Regions from separate parts of the Shewanella sp. SR43-8 genome, predicted to be linked through region 1. Evidence: predicted binding sites of a transcription regulator. Region 1 holds the regulator's gene; each other region holds the start of a gene.
What was found. The regulator LexA, encoded in region 1, represses DNA repair genes until DNA is damaged. The targets are predictions, from matches to a motif close to TACTGTATNNNNATACAGTA.
Positions count from the first base shown of each region.

Region 2: the regulator LexA is predicted to act here: its motif matches at 4,082-4,101, upstream of dinB (DNA polymerase IV).
Region 3: the regulator LexA is predicted to act here: its motif matches at 2,315-2,334, upstream of recN (DNA repair protein RecN).

Region 1 is NZ_JACJDX010000008.1:92,954-98,376, forward strand. It holds gene coxB (cytochrome c oxidase subunit II) at 1-477, opposite strand, end outside; gene H5114_RS11785 (cell division inhibitor SulA) at 873-1,379, opposite strand; gene lexA (transcriptional repressor LexA) at 1,376-1,990, opposite strand; gene plsB (glycerol-3-phosphate 1-O-acyltransferase PlsB) at 2,255-4,678, shown strand; gene mtr (tryptophan permease) at 4,678-5,423, shown strand, end outside.
Region 2 is NZ_JACJDX010000001.1:505,832-511,254, reverse strand. It holds gene nqrF (NADH:ubiquinone reductase (Na(+)-transporting) subunit F) at 1-167, shown strand, start outside; gene H5114_RS02150 (FAD:protein FMN transferase) at 290-1,303, shown strand; gene nqrM ((Na+)-NQR maturation NqrM) at 1,389-1,613, shown strand; gene bfr (bacterioferritin) at 1,846-2,316, shown strand; gene bfr (bacterioferritin) at 2,329-2,796, shown strand; gene H5114_RS02130 (hypothetical protein) at 2,951-3,418, shown strand; gene H5114_RS02125 (ankyrin repeat domain-containing protein) at 3,420-3,944, shown strand; gene dinB (DNA polymerase IV) at 4,140-5,219, shown strand; gene H5114_RS02115 (aminoacyl-histidine dipeptidase) at 5,313-5,423, opposite strand, start outside.
Region 3 is NZ_JACJDX010000001.1:399,757-405,179, forward strand. It holds gene barA (two-component sensor histidine kinase BarA) at 1-329, shown strand, start outside; gene H5114_RS01700 (YjaG family protein) at 319-915, shown strand; gene H5114_RS01705 (AEC family transporter) at 1,268-2,236, shown strand; gene recN (DNA repair protein RecN) at 2,364-4,022, shown strand; gene H5114_RS01715 (hypothetical protein) at 4,094-5,236, shown strand.

The DNA of each region.
Region 1 (5,423 bases):
ATGCTCTCCTTTAGTCTCTATGCCATCGATTTGATCTCTGGGGGTCGATAATGTGCTGTAAAATTCGATGTCTTTATCAAAATAGCTGTAATGCCATTTCCACTGCGACCCAGTAATTTTGATGGTGAGATCCGCATTGCTGGGATCTTCCATGGCAATTAAGGTTTTAGTGGCTGGAATAGCCATGGCGATTAAGATGATGAAAGGAATGACGGTCCAAGCTATTTCCACTTTAGTACTTTCGTGAAAATTTGCCGCAACAGCGCCTTTTGATTTGCGATGGTAAATCATTGAATAAATCATGATCCCAAACACCACTAACCCAATGGCACAACAGATATAAAGTATCGTCATGTGGAGGCCATAAACCTTACCACTGATATCTGTCACGCCTTGAGTCATGTTGAGGGACATTTCTGATGCCCCAAGCGGAAGTGCTATAAACACCACCAGTAAACAATACCACCATTGCTTCACAAGACTGCTCCTCTGTTCATTGCAAATAGCAATTACAAAGAAAAGTCACACAGTAATTCTCTGCTCTATGCAAACTTTTCGGTTCCCGAAAAAAGTTTGATGACCTCAAAGTACCTTGGTGGCAGTAAACAGGTTGTTTACGGTTTTATTATTAGCGGTGCACCACGCTTGTACCTACTACAGAACTTATCAATATTGAGTTGGCTCATTTGTCTGAAAGTAATCTTAATCACTGTCATTCACGTCCAATTAAAGATGAATAATATTTCATCCTTGGGAACAACATTAGCTGTAGATTAAACATTGATCAAGATCACTTTGTTGGCTAATTGACTGAAAAAAGATGAAAAAAAGCCCTGAATTCAATACAGGGCTTGGTAAGTAAGGGTTAATGCTTAGTGAAATGAGCAAAAATTACTTGTTCCATTTATTAATGTAGGGCTAACAAGTTGATGTTTGTGAGGTAAGTGAGCATTCACATCCTCAATTACCACACCTAAAGCCCGTGCACTTTTAGCCACAATTTCTAATCGACGACTATCACGAGCGTCAAGTGAGCTTGTCCAAGTGACGACAGCACTTGATGTTCCACTGGTAAGCGCTTTTTCCATCGCCCATAAGGTTTCGACTTCGTCTTTAGTGTGCACCAGTAAAATACGGTCCATTCTCACGCCAGCATTTGCCAGCATATGTTTATAGCCAATGTGTGGTGGGCTAATTAACACAATCCATCGACCTTGTTGGCTCAATGTGGCGAGTTGACTACACAACTGGCTCAACTCAGCTTCACCTTGGGTGACTGTTTGTAATGTGCGAATGGTTTGGTTGCCATGCAATTCTGTTTCAGCTAAATCTACCCATAAGCCTGGGTGACGTGGCGCGATGCCCATTAGTTTGTTCATAACCAATCTCCATTACGGATAACGCCAACGGCAAGCCCTTCGATGGTTAGGCTTTGGCAACTTAAATCAACTTTAATCGGGGTGTAATCGTCATTTTCTGCGTGCAGATAAATCACATTACCTTTTTGTTCAAATCGTTTTACGGTGACGTCATCATCAACACGCGCTACTACAACTTGGCCATTACGTGCTTGTTGCATTTTATGAACCGCGAGTAAATCGCCTTCTAAAATACCGATGTTCTTCATGCTGTCACCACGAACGCGCAACAGAAAGTCTGCGGCAGGTTTAAACATGCTCGGGTCGACTTGATAATACTGTTCAACGTGTTCTTGAGCCAAAATAGGCTCACCAGCTGCAACTTGTCCAATCAGAGGCAAACCGGTTTCAATCTGTTCTTCATGAGGTAAGCGAATACCTCGAGAGGTTCCAGGCATGATCTCGATAAAGCCTTTTTTGGCTAATGCTTTTAAATGCTCTTCGGCAGCATTAGCACTTTTAAAGCCAAGACGTTTCGCAATTTCAGCACGAGTGGGTGGCATACCTGTTTCGGCGATATTGTTTTTAATTAAGTCTAATATTTCTGCTTGGCGCGGCGTTAACGGTCTCATGATGATTCCTGTCTTTTTATACAGTGACTGTCATTATATACAGTGTTTGTGTTCGTGCAAGTATTAACCAACTATTTTTTGTGTTTTATTGGCTTTTTGTAACTTAAATAAATGTTTTTATTAGTTATTATATATGTTTTATCTTGCACTATGTCTTAAAGTGAGAGCTTACACGTAAAGATAAGTCGGCCAGATAGTGTAAGCAGGGTGGTTTCTGGTATCCTATACGACAATATTACAATGGCTTATGTTGCGAAAATAACCATGTCAAAACCAGATTCAATATTTTTACAAGCATTAAAATGGGTTCAGAAATGGATGGTACAGACCATTGTGGTGCCCCATGATCCGTTTGATGACCTCAATATAGATCCGACCAAGCCCTTGGTTTATTTGATGAAAACGGAATCTATTAGTGATATTGCCGCCTTGAGCGAAATCACTGAAGGATTTGGTATGCCAAGTCCTTATGAGCCGTTACAGCTTGATGGTTTAAGAGTGCCTCGAGTGGTGTGTTTAGAGGGGCGTAAACCTCTATTTGGTAAACGTGAAAGTGGTGAGAAGTTCCTTAATTATTTTACCCGTTTATTATCGCTTCATAGTGAGAATGCTGACCTTGATATTCAATTAGTGCCAGTTTGTCTTTATTGGGGACGTACTCCTGGTAAGGAAGAAGACAGCATGACAGCGGCTGTTTTTGAAAGAGAAAACCCAACTTGGTTACGTAAGTGGCTGATGATTTTATTTTTAGGGCGACATAATTTTGTGCAGTTTTCTAATGCGTTATCGCTGCGCCATATGGCTGATGAGCATGGTACAGACAAAAGAATTGCGCATAAATTAACTCGTGTCGCGCGAGTACATTTCCGTCGCCAACGTAAAGTTATGACAGGGCCACAATTACCTAATCGTCAAATGCTATTTGCCTCTTTATTAAAGTCAGATTCAATTAAAAAGGCTATTGAAGAAGAAGCAGTCAACAAAAAAGTATCTCCTGAAAAAGCTCGTGAAACTGCGATTGAATACCTCGATGAAATTGCCGCAGACTATTCAGATAGTTTAGTGCGCATTGCCGAGCGTTTTCTCACTTGGTTATGGAATAAATTATATAGCGGTATCAATATCAAAGGTGCTGAACAGGTAAGACAGCTTCACCATGATGGCCATGAAATTGTCTATGTGCCTTGTCATCGCAGCCATATGGATTACTTGTTGCTGTCATACATTTTGTATTATCAGGGTATGGTTCCGCCGCATATTGCGGCCGGTATTAACTTGAACTTTTGGCCTGCAGGGCCAATGTTCCGCCGTGGTGGAGCATTCTTCATCCGCCGCAGCTTTAATGGTAATAAACTGTATACCGCAGTATTTCGTGAGTATTTAGATCAGTTATTTGCTAAAGGTTATTCGGTTGAGTATTTCACCGAAGGTGGGCGTTCGCGTACAGGGCGTTTACTTGCGCCTAAAACCGGCATGTTGGCAATGACCATAAACAGTGTACTTCGCGGCATAGAGCGCCCAGTGACGTTAGTGCCAGTGTATTTAGGTTATGATCATGTGATGGAAGTGGCCACTTATCACAAAGAGTTAAGCGGCAAGAAAAAGAAAAAAGAATCTGTTTGGCAGTTATTTGGTGCGCTGCGTAAACTCGGCAACTTTGGCCAAGGTTATGTTAATTTTGGTGAGCCGATTAACTTACAGCACTTCTTAAATCAACAAGCGCCAGAATGGCGTAGCGAACTGGCGAAAGAGCCTGATCAAAAACCATCGTGGTTTACTCCATCGGTTAATTTACTCGCTAACCGCGTGATGACCAATATTAACGGTGCTGCCGCCGCGAGCTCGGTAACATTAACCAGTTTAGTGTTATTAGCCTCAGAGCAAAATGCATTAGAAAGAAGTCAGTTAGAACGCCAACTTGATCTGTATTTAGCCTTATTGAAAACCGTACCTTATACCGATTACGCATCGGTCGCCGAGGGTGATGGTAAGTCGATTGTTGATCATTGTTTGTCGTTAAATAAGTTTGTTAGTACCAAAGATTCTATTGGTGAGATTATTTCTGTTGATGAAAAAATTGCCATCACCATGAGTTATTACCGTAATAATATTATTCATGTAATGGCGATACCGTCATTAATTGCCAGTTGTTTATTGCGCTATGATGACTGCGATCGCGCGCGCATTCATGCCATCGTGATGGATTTTTATCCATTGTTGAAAGCAGAGTTATTTATGGGCATTGATGATGTGCCTAAATATGTTGATGGCGTTTTAGACTTTATGCTTGAGCAAGGTTTGTTGAGCGACAATGATAACTTTGTCATCACGCCTCGTCATATTACCCAAGTATTACTTCTGGCTGAAACGATCAGTGAGACCTTGCAGCGTTATGCCATTATCTTTAATTTACTGGCGATAAAGCCTGAGCTTGAACGTTCTGCTCTTGAAACCGACAGTCACTTGTTGGCCCAACGACTAGGCGCACTTCACGGGATTACCGCTCCAGAGTTTTATGACAAAAAACTGTATAACACCTTGAGTGTTAAGTTAAAAGAACTAGGTTACTTATGCAGTGTTGAACATCGTGACGAAGTGATCAGAATTCGAGATCATGCCAACAAGTTACTGAGTTCGTCAGTGAAACAAACCATAGTAGACAGTGTGGATGCGGAGCACGGACAATAATGGCAAACCATATGAATGCGGCCAAGCATCGCACTAGTGGTAAGTCAGTATTGGGTGGGGCGATGATCATTGCTGGCACTACAGTGGGTGCGGGAATGTTTTCCTTGCCAGTTGTTGGTGCAGGGATGTGGTTTGGTTACTCAATAGCGATGTTGCTCGGCGTCTGGTTTTGCATGCTAATGTCGGGTTTGCTGTTATTAGAAGCTAACTTGCATTTTGAACCCGGTGACAGTTTCGATACCTTAACTCGAGTAACCCTAGGGCAGTTTTGGCGAGTCATTAACGGCGTCTCTATAGCCTTTGTGTTGTACATTTTAACTTATGCCTATATCAGTGGTGGCGGATCGATTGTTAATCACAGTTTATCGGCATTGGGTGTCAGTCTACCTCAGAGTGTGGCAGGGTTAGTGTTTGCCGTGGTGCTGGCGCTAGTGGTATTTGTCAGTACTAAAGCGGTTGATCGCATTACCACCATCATGCTTGGTGGCATGGTCATTACCTTCTTCTTGGCCATTGGTAATTTATTGATCGATATCGATACCGTGAAACTGGTATCACCCGATGGTGAGTCGCGTTACTTACCTTATCTGCTCGCTGCGATTCCTTTTGGCTTAGCCAGTTTTGGTTATCACGGTAACGTACCCAGTTTAGTTAAATATTACGGTAAAGATGCTAAAACCATTGTTAAGGCTATCATTAGCGGAACCACAATCGCATTAGTGATTTATGTGTGTTGGTTAGTGGC
Region 2 (5,423 bases), on a different contig from region 1:
TTATCCATAACGTATTGTATGAAAACTATTTACGTGACCATGATGCGCCAGAAGATTGTGAGTTCTACATGTGTGGACCTCCAATGATGAACGCAGCTGTTATTGGTATGCTAAAAGATTTAGGTGTCGAAGACGAAAATATCTTATTAGATGATTTCGGTGGTTAATGAGTTAACCCATAACATCGACATGTAAGTCATGAGATTGCAGCAGTGCAGACAGGGTGGTTAAACACAGGTCTCGCATGCTGCAATTTTTTTTGTTCATTTAATACAAGTGTAAATTTGAGATGACTGTAAATTCAATCAAGTTACTGCTATTGCCAGCGGTTTTATTATTTGTGAGTGCATGTAGCTCTCCAGAGCCTATTATTTCATTATCTGGCAGTACAATGGGTACCACTTATCATATTAAAGTGGTCAGTAATAAAAGCTTACCCGAACCACAACTACTGCAAGCTGAAATTGACATGGCATTGGAGGTGGTTAACGATCAAATGTCGACTTACCGTCCTGACTCAGAACTGTCTAAGTTTAATCAATTGCAGGTGCAGCAGAGCGTTAGCGTCTCGGCCGATACAATTAAGGTGATTAAAGAGGGCATGCGTCTTTATAATGAGACTGATGGTGCATTAGATATCACTTTAGGCCCAGTGGTTAATTTATGGGGATTTGGTCCCGATAAGCGCCCTATATCAGAACCTACTCAAGCTCAAATTGATGCAGCAAAAGCTAAAATGGGCATACATGAGCTGTCTGTAAACGGTTTGACATTAACCAAGCATAATGCAGATTTGTATGTCGATTTATCTTCAATTGCCAAAGGTTTTGGCGTCGACAAGGTTGCCGCTTTATTAGATAAATATCATGTATCTGGTTATTTAGTTGAAATTGGTGGCGAACTGAATGTCAAAGGAACTAAGAGTGATAATACCCCTTGGCGAGTAGCTGTAGAGCAACCAACCAGCGAAGGTCAAGCGGTTCAGCAAATCATTGAACCTGGCACTATGTCATTGGCAACTTCGGGTGATTATCGTAACTTTTATCAAGAAAATGGTGAGCGCTTCTCACATTTAATTGATCCTCGTACCGGCTATCCAATAAAGCATCAATTAGCTTCAGCAACCGTGTTACACTCTAGTTGTATGACCGCAGATGGATATGCAACGGCCATGATGGTGTTAGGTACAGAGGCTTCATTGGCGTTAGCTAAAAAGAACAATTTAGCGGTAATGTTGATAGAGAAGCAAGAGCAGGGATATCAGGTCTATTACAGTGATGCATTTAAATCGTATCTTAAGTAGCTTGCTTATTTTTAAACTGGTTGATTGAGCTACTAATTTATTGAACCAGTTTACCCTAATCTGAATGAGTCAATAGGAGTTTGTGATGAGTACATTTATTGCAGCGTTTGTGGTTTTATTATTATTTTTTTTGCTAATGTCCATTGGCTATATCGTAAAGAAAAAAGCGGTAGAAGGCAGTTGCGGTGGTTTAGGTGTTTTAGGTATAGAGAAAGCCTGTGACTGTGATGATCCATGTGATAAACGCAAACGCCGTATGGAAAAAGAGCAAGCTCGAAATAAGTTGCTTAACCAAAATCGTATTATTTAACCTCGTTAATTATTTTAAGCTTAGGTTGTTTCACTAATGCTTTGTAAAGAGCCTTCATTTTGAAGGCTTTTTTTATGCTTGAGTATTGCTGGCCAGTTACAAAGCTTAGTTATAATGATAATAGTTATCAATTGTAAGTGTGTGAAAATAAAGGATAATTTGCATTTTACCCTATAGTGTTTTATTCTGTTTGTAATTGATCAAGATCACATTACTTCTCGAGGACACTACTATGAAAGGTCATCCTAAAGTCATCAGCCAACTCAATCGTGTACTTACTTGTGAGCTGACCGCTATTAACCAATACTTTTTACATGCTCGTATGTTTAAGCATTGGGGATTGGAAAAGCTTAATGAGAAAGAATATAAAAAATCGATTGAAGACATGAAGCATGCTGACAAGCTGATTGAACGTGTATTGTTTCTTGAAGGTTTACCTAACCTACAACAGTTAGATAAATTGCGTATTGGTGAACATGCTGAAGAAATGCTTAGCTGCGATCTCACTGCGATAACGGAACAAATTGCCATTTTGCGTGAAGCCATTAAGGTATGCGAAATTCAGCAAGATTATGTTAGTCGCGATTTAATGGAAGATTTACTCGAAGATGAAGAAGAGCATTTAGATTGGATTGAATCACAACAAGAGCTCATCACTCAAACGGGTATTCAAAATTACCTTCAATCACAAATTAACGATTAATAGGACATTATTATGAAAGGTCATCCAGAAGTCATCGATGCGCTCAATAGTTTATTAACCGGCGAATTATCTGCTATGGATCAATATTTTGTCCATGCTCACATGTATGAGGATTGGGGATTTAACGAACTTTATACCCGTATTCTACATGAATCAGACGATGAAAAATTACATGCAGCTAAGTTGATCCAACGTATTTTATTTTTAGAAGGCACTCCAGATGTTGCCAGTCGTGAAGCGCTCAACATAGGTAAAGATGTGCAACAAATGCTACAAAATGATCTTGCATATGAATATCATGTGGCTGATCATTTACGTAAGGTTATCGGCTTATGTGAGCAAAAGGCTGATTACCAAACCCGTGAAATTTTAGAGGTGTTATTAGATGACACTGAATCTGATCATATGTATTGGTTAGAAAAGCAATTAGGTCTTATTGAACGTATTGGTTTACAGAACTATTTACAGACTAAAATGTAACGACTTAGTCGACACTTTACATGTTAATAAAGCCCAACTCAGTTTGGGCTTTTTTGTGTTCGTTGGTGGGAGATACATTAAAAGTGATAATGGTTTGTTTCTAACTAAATTGATATATTTTATAGAACATTTGATAAACTACATGGAAGTTGAAATGAATAGAAATGTACACCTTAAGAGTTTCAAGAGTAGTGAACTTATATTTGATAATGATGAAACTATAATTATTCTCAAATTTATATTTTCGAGTCAACATTCGATTATTGATGAGTTAGATATTACTGATGAAGTACGTGAGTTTGCTCAAGGTTTGTTAGTTGAGGCTGTAGACGCCTCTTATGCGATGGGGTTTATTGACTCTTTATTTCGAGCAACAATGAACCCTCAAGATGGTGCTAAAAAAGTTATAACAAAATTTGGGCGAAGTGCTGCAAAGCATTGGTTTAGTCATGCAACAGCTAAAGATTTAATGCAAATAAAAATATATGACAGAGTGAGAGAGCAACTATCATACAGTTTTGGTCGTGTTTTACTCATGTATTTAAATGGAATAGCAAAAACAAAAGGTCCACATTTTGGTGTTTTAGCTTTTAACTTAAACAACAAAGTTATATGGAGTTAAAATGAGATTTAAGGTATTACTTGGATGTGTTTTCATTACTATTATTCTGTATTCATTAGGTGCCATTTATTCGCTTGAAAATAGCCGTGTTGAAGATGTTGTATTATGTAGTGTAGAAGATAATACACATTACATACCAAATTCATTCTGTGAATTTTATTTGTTTAATTTTAGATTAACTAAACAAGACTTAGATGAGCTTCAGTCTGCTAGCGGTATAGCATTTTTATTTAGCATTTCTAATCAGAAAAAAAAATATGTTTACTTAGATAAATTTATCGAAAATGGTGCCTCTGTTAATAGCAAAAGCGAGATTGATGGATTACCACCTCTTCATGCTGCAATCTTACTTAATGATAAAAAATTAGTCGAATACTTACTTAGCAAAGGTAGTGACCCTGAACTGCTAGATAGTCAAAATAAGTTAAATGCTTATGATTTTGTAATGCTTTTGAAAAGAAATAATGACTCAATAAACAGAAATGAAGTAATAAGAACATTGTCTACAATCGATTTAGCCAATTGATTAACTTCGTAGATGATCTAGGTTTTTCTTCAATAATATTTTATCGAGTTTTAGAATGACTTGAAGCTAGGTTTTGACTTTTAAAAAGTATGTTGAGTTGTACTTATTCATTATATTAACAATACACAATGATTGAATACTGTTTTTATATACAGTATCATTGTTTTTAATTGAGTAAATGATGATGGTTATAGAATGCGTAAAATCATTCACATCGATATGGATTGTTATTTTGCTGCGGTAGAAATGCGCGATTTTCCTGAATTACGAGGAAAGCCCATTGCTGTTGGCGGCAGAAGTGATCGTCGCGGTGTGATAAGTACCTGCAGTTATGAGGCCCGCAAATTTGGCGTGCGAAGTGCTATGTCCAGTTATCATGCACTGCAGCTGTGTCCGCAGTTAATTTTAGTGCCAGGGCGCATGGATGTATATAAATCGGTGTCTGTGCAAATACGTGAGATCTTTCATCGATACACAGATCTTGTCGAACCCTTGTCTCTAGACGAAGCTTATCTTGATGTGACTGATTGCGATGCTCACCAAGGCAGTGCCACGTTAATTGCCAAGGCTATTCGAAATGATATATTTGAGACCACAGGTTTAACCGCCTCAGCGGGTATTGCACCGATTAAGTTTTTAGCTAAAATCGCTTCCGATTTAAATAAACCTAATGGCCAATATGTCATCACTCCTAATCAAATTAGTGATTTTGTAAAAGATCTTCCTCTGAGTAAAATTCCTGGCGTCGGTAAAGTCACTTCAAAAAAGTTAGCTGATATTGGCTTAACCACCTGCTATGACGTGCAACAGTATCCAAAAGCGCAATTAATTGAGGTATTTGGCAAATTTGGTCATGTATTAGCTGAGCGATCACAAGGGATAGATCCAAGACAAATTAGTCCGCATCGGGTGCGAAAGTCAGTTGGGGTTGAAACTACGTTAGCCAAAGACATTTTTACCTTAGAGCAATGCCGTCAAGTATTACCACAGCTTATCCAAGAATTGAGTGCTCGGGTTCATCGCAGTGCTAAAGATAGACAGATCCACAAGCAAGTTGTGAAGCTGAAATTTAATGATTTTAAACAGACCACCATCGAACATCGCAGTGATGAAATGTCGATTAATTTGTTTCATGATTTACTGCAACAGGCTTTGCTGCGCAGCCAAGGGCGAGGTATTCGCTTATTGGGGGTTAGTGTTGGTTTAGCTGATACAACACTGGCTGTTACAGATAATCCAGTGGCACATATTACTCAGCTTGATTTGCAGTTTTAAATGTTAGAATTGCAATGAAAAACGCTCAAGTCTAAAACTAAAAAACGACATTTCTGTCGTTTTTTAGTTTTACGCATAAATCATCGCTATTGATTACGCTTCTTTAGCTGGAATACGTTCTAATACGGCAAGTAGCAATTCCCAGTACTGACCAACAGTGGTGATGTTGACCATTTCATCAGGGCTATGTGGATAACGAATAGT
Region 3 (5,423 bases), on a different contig from region 1:
ATCAAAAAACAGATTTAGCATTAGACATGTTAAAGATGCTAGTTAACTCATTACCTGAAACCACCGCAACGATTAATGAGGCATTAATTGCAAAAAATGCTGAGGTACTTGTGCAAGCGGTGCATAAACTGCATGGCGCAACATGTTATTGCGGTGTACCTACTACACAAAAACTGTGCCGGGATATTGAGTCAGCATTAAAGCATAAAATTGCCATTGATGACTTAGAACCTGAAATACTAGAGTTACTTGATGAGTTAACTAAGGTAGAATCAGCAGCAAATCAAGTCATAAACCAGCTATCAGTGGATATACCCCATGACCAGTAAATCCGGTTTTTTCAAACGCCTAAAAGCGTTATCGTTACCTCAGAAGCAGCTTTTTGCTTTAGCATTGTGCCAACGAATGTTGCCTAACTACCAATTATTTTCTGAAGTGTGTGAATTTGGCCAACCGCAGGTGCTCAGTACAGCCTTAGAGTTACTGTGGCAAAGCCAGTATGACAAAAAACTTAAGTTCAATATTGACGTGCATTTACAACGCCTTGATGAAAATACTCCAGATCCTAGTGAATTTGAAGCCTATGGTGCTTACCCTGCCATGGATGCAGCAGTAGCCATTGCAACGCTAATGGGTGCAATAGACGGGAAAATTGAAGAAGATATTACTAATATTAGTAAGTTATCATCAAGCACTGTAGCAAATTACATTGAAGCAATTAGTGATGAATCATTAATGGATGAAGAACTTGATGAATTTGTATTTTCGCACCCAGTAATGGAAGAAGAAAAAGAACTACAAGGCATGTTACTCGACATTATCGAAGCTAACCCAGAAATCACCAGCGAACTGGTTAAAGGTTTACGTAAAGAGATTATCGAAGCCGGTGTGTCTAATATTGGCATTAGTCTATAGGGGCTGACTCCGATACTGCCAATAAACAACCAAGCCTGATGTTATTCAGGCTTTTTATTGAGTGTCACGCCATGAAATTTTTTATCACAGTTTCATTTTTATCCAGCCTGATAAAAAACCGATAATTGTACCTTAATCGTTAGTTATCTGGTGCAAATAGGCTCTTTCTTTGGGTTGAATCCAGTAAGTGCATTTTTACTGAACTTGAAATATTGTCATCAGCAAAAGTATTACAGGTCAGTTTGAGCCAAAAGTAAAAAATAAACACTCGTTTAACTTTAGCCTAATTGCATCCTCCTAGCAAAACGCAGTAAAGTGACCATATTGTCATTTTGTTAAGGAATTGCGTGGGATGTCCAGTATTCTTACCCCGCTAATCGCTGTATTTATCATTATGCTGCTTGGCAGTATTGTACAAAAATTGAGATTTTTGCCAGCCGACACCGATCTGATCCTCAATCAATTTGTCTACTACATTGCCTTTCCGGCAATTTTACTGATTGTATTAGCTGAAACACGCATTGAAGACATTATTCAATGGGGCTTTATTGGTGGCTTTAGTTTGGCGATGATCATTACCTATGCATTGGTGATTGCTGTGTCATTGTGGCGCAAACCTAAGCAGCAAACCGTTGCGGCAATGCGCGCCTTAAATGCCACCTTTGGCAATACTGCATTTATTGGTATTCCATTACTGAGCTTGTTATTCCCAGGTAACAAGATCGCCTTAGTTGCCGCTGCCATTGCCAGCTTACTGTCGGTGTTTATGTTTGCCTTTGCCTTGGTCTCTATTGAACTGGCCAGCCGTGACAAAAAATCAACTGATCATGCCATCGTCATCATGGCGAATGCACTATGCAAAAATCCGATTGTACTGGGCAGCGTCATTGGTATCAGCCTATCGGCATTGCATATTACCTTACCAGAGAGTCTGGCATTAGTACTGCATCAAATAGGCAATACCTCAAGCCCTTGTGCACTATTTGCCATCGGAATGGTACTTGCTAAAGCGTTACGACATCAATCGTTCGCAAAAATGTTCAGTCTCGGACTTATAATAGAACTCAGTTTCATTAACTTACTCAAGTTATTTGTTCAGCCCTTGATTGCCTTTGGATTACTCAAATTCTTTGGCGTAGAGCATCAACTACTGATTATGGGAGTACTTTTAGCAGCCTTACCAACGGCAGCAAGCGTATATCTGTTGGCTGAACGATACCAAATTAATGCCAATGGAAGTGCTCAAGGGATTTTATATGGCACATTAATCACCTTTATCAGTTTGCCTATAATAGAAACACTTTTAAAATCCATTGCTTAATGTTCAACCGACTCTCGACGATAAAATAGTCAATAATAATTTTACCTCAACCACTTTACTGTATATAAAATCAGTATATACTGTTTATCAATACAGTGGTTTGGTCGTTTATTGACAGGAATTCATTATGCTTTGCCAACTCAGCATCAATAATTTTGCTATCGTGCGTTTTTTAGAACTCGATTTTAAAGCCGGTATGACAAGCATCACCGGCGAAACTGGTGCAGGTAAATCGATTGCAATCGATGCACTTGGGTTATGTCTTGGTAATCGTAGTGATGCCAATACTGTCAGACCTGGCGCCAGCAAAACCGAAGTGAGTGCAAGGTTTACCCTTGTCGATGTGCCTTTAGCTAAACGTTGGCTTGAAGATAGCGATCTCGATGCTGAAGATGAATGCATATTGCGTCGAACCATTAGCAGTGATGGCCGCTCAAGAGCCTACATTAATGGTAATCCAGTTCCTGTGACACAATTAAAAGCCATCGGCCAGTTATTGATTGGTATTCACGGCCAACATGCTCATCACGCTATGCTCAAAAGCGAACATCAATTAAACCTACTCGACAACTATGCAAATCACAGACTACTACTCGATAGTGTCAGTGCCAGCTACCAACGCTGCAAGCAAGTTGAAAACGAGCTGAAGGATCTTGAGCAAGCTCAGCATGAGCGTATTTCTCGTCAACAGTTACTCCAATATCAAGTTGAAGAGCTTAATGAATTCAACTTAGGCTTAGATGAGTTTGATGAAATAGAACAAGAACACAAACGCTTAGCCAATGGCACAGATCTAATTGAACGTTGCCAAGCGGGCTTGCATTTATTGACCGAAAATGATGATGCTAATATCGAATCACTACTCAATAAAGTGGCCACTATTGCTGATACGCTTCAAGGCTACGATGAATCACTTAGCCCGATTAGCACTATGATCAATGATGCATTAATTCAAGTACAAGAAAGCGCTAGCGAAATTGAGAGTTATTTAAGTAGTTTAGAGCTTGATCCTGAACATTTCGCCTATTTAGAAAAACGCCTATCAATGGCAATGCAATTGGCACGTAAGCATCATGTGAGTGCTGACAAGCTAGCGCTACATCATCAAGCGCTTATGAGTGAATTAGCCGAACTTGCTGACGATGAAACTAAATTAGATGAAATAAGACAACAACTTGCAGACACCAGAAATGCTTATCTAACCAATGCACAAAAACTCAGTCAAAGCCGCAGCCGTTATGCCAAGGAATTAGATAAGTTAGTCACTCAATCTATTCATGAACTCAACATGCCTAAGGGTAAGTTTACCATTCAGATTAATCATAATCCGCACAACATTTCAGTTAATGGCTGCGATAACATTGAGTTTATGGTGACCACTAACCCAGGACAACCATTGCAACCGATCTCAAAAGTCGCCTCTGGCGGTGAGCTATCGCGCATTGGATTGGGGATTCAAGTGATCACGGCGAAAAAAGTTGCCACTCCAACATTAATATTTGATGAAGTTGATGTGGGTATTTCAGGTCCAACAGCCTCTGTCGTCGGACGCATGTTACGCAGTCTTGGCGAGTCGACCCAAGTGTTATGCGTCACCCATTTGCCGCAAGTTGCGGGTAATGGTCATCAGCACATGTTTGTGAATAAATTTAATAAGGGTGGCAACACAGAAACGACCATGCAGGCCTTGGATAAAGAGCAACGGGTGAATGAACTTGCACGCTTATTGGGTGGCGATGTCATAACCGAAAACACCTTAGCTAACGCCCGTGAACTATTGCAATAATCGTTACACACTTATAAAAAGTAAATCAATATGTTAACGTAAAGTTAACATGGATTTACGGATAAATCATAATGATCAAAGTAATAAAGGGCTTGGGTGTTGTTGTCGGACTAATTTGCAGCTTATTAGTATTTATTGTTGTCTGTTTAGTGGCCATTAACGCTACAGACAGAACAAAGTCACCTAACACGCTTTTAGTTGAAACTTGGTTAAAACAACAATCGATTGACCCTGCCCAAAATGGTTTTGTATATTTGCAAGCTTTTAGCGGCACTATTGAGGATGTAACGGCGAAAGAAATGGCCACGACATTAAGTTTCAATGATGAAGAAAATCAACTATTAAGCGATTACAAAAAATCGTGTTATCAAACAGATGTAGCAAGCTGTAATGAATTTATTGAAAAAAATAACGATAGTATTTTACAAACAATTAAGGCACATAAAGCCAATATCACTCATTATAACAAGCTGATTGAAATGCCTTATTGGCAAGAAGATATTCAGTATTTAACACCTGAGAGTCTATTTAAATGGTTACCACTACTTAACTTACGAGCAATCAGTGAACTTAGCGTTTTAATCAACTTTGACGGGGCCACTAAACTTAATGCCAATGAGGCCTTGTTAACATTTTTAACTGCAGATGCTCAATTCTGGAATATGGTTTATCACTCATCTCGCTCTATAGTCAACCATATGATTGCCGTTAGCGTCATCAAATCTCAACTTAACTTTGCCAGCACTGTAGCTAAGACACTCGATAGCGCGTTTGTAAATAAAGTCACCACTTGGCAAACGCCATTCGAATTAACTAACAACGATTTTGAGAGAGTATTTTCTGGTGAATGGCAGTTTGCTCATAATGTCAGAGAACAAATGCTAATTGAAGTGCAGTCTGATGAAGTCGCCTTTTATGAAAAATGGCTAGCAGATGCTTTGTACAAGCCCACAGACAGTGACAACCTTATGGCTGAGTATATTGTAAGCTTAGTAAAGGAACCGGTTTCAACGAGCTCTGCTCACACGGTCATAAAGCCTGATTACTGCTCTCTTGACAATTATATAAAGCAATTATGGATGTCACGCTACAACCCGATTGGTAAATTATTTAACTGCACAGTTTATGAAACAGATTATAAGCAACGATTAACTAATATCAATACTGAGTTAGAGCAATTGCGCGCTAATCTACTTACCGAAACATCATCTTAATAAATTCACTTCGACTGATTTTATTAAATGCCGTTAGCAAAAAAGAGCACAAATGGGCTCTTTTTTGTTTTATAAATCTTTATATAAAGTGCTTAACCTGAAATCGAGATAAAGATGAGAAGGTAATAAAAATGAACTTATTTTGCCACCTCGCGCGCTAAACTTATTATTTTAACAAGATTCAGCA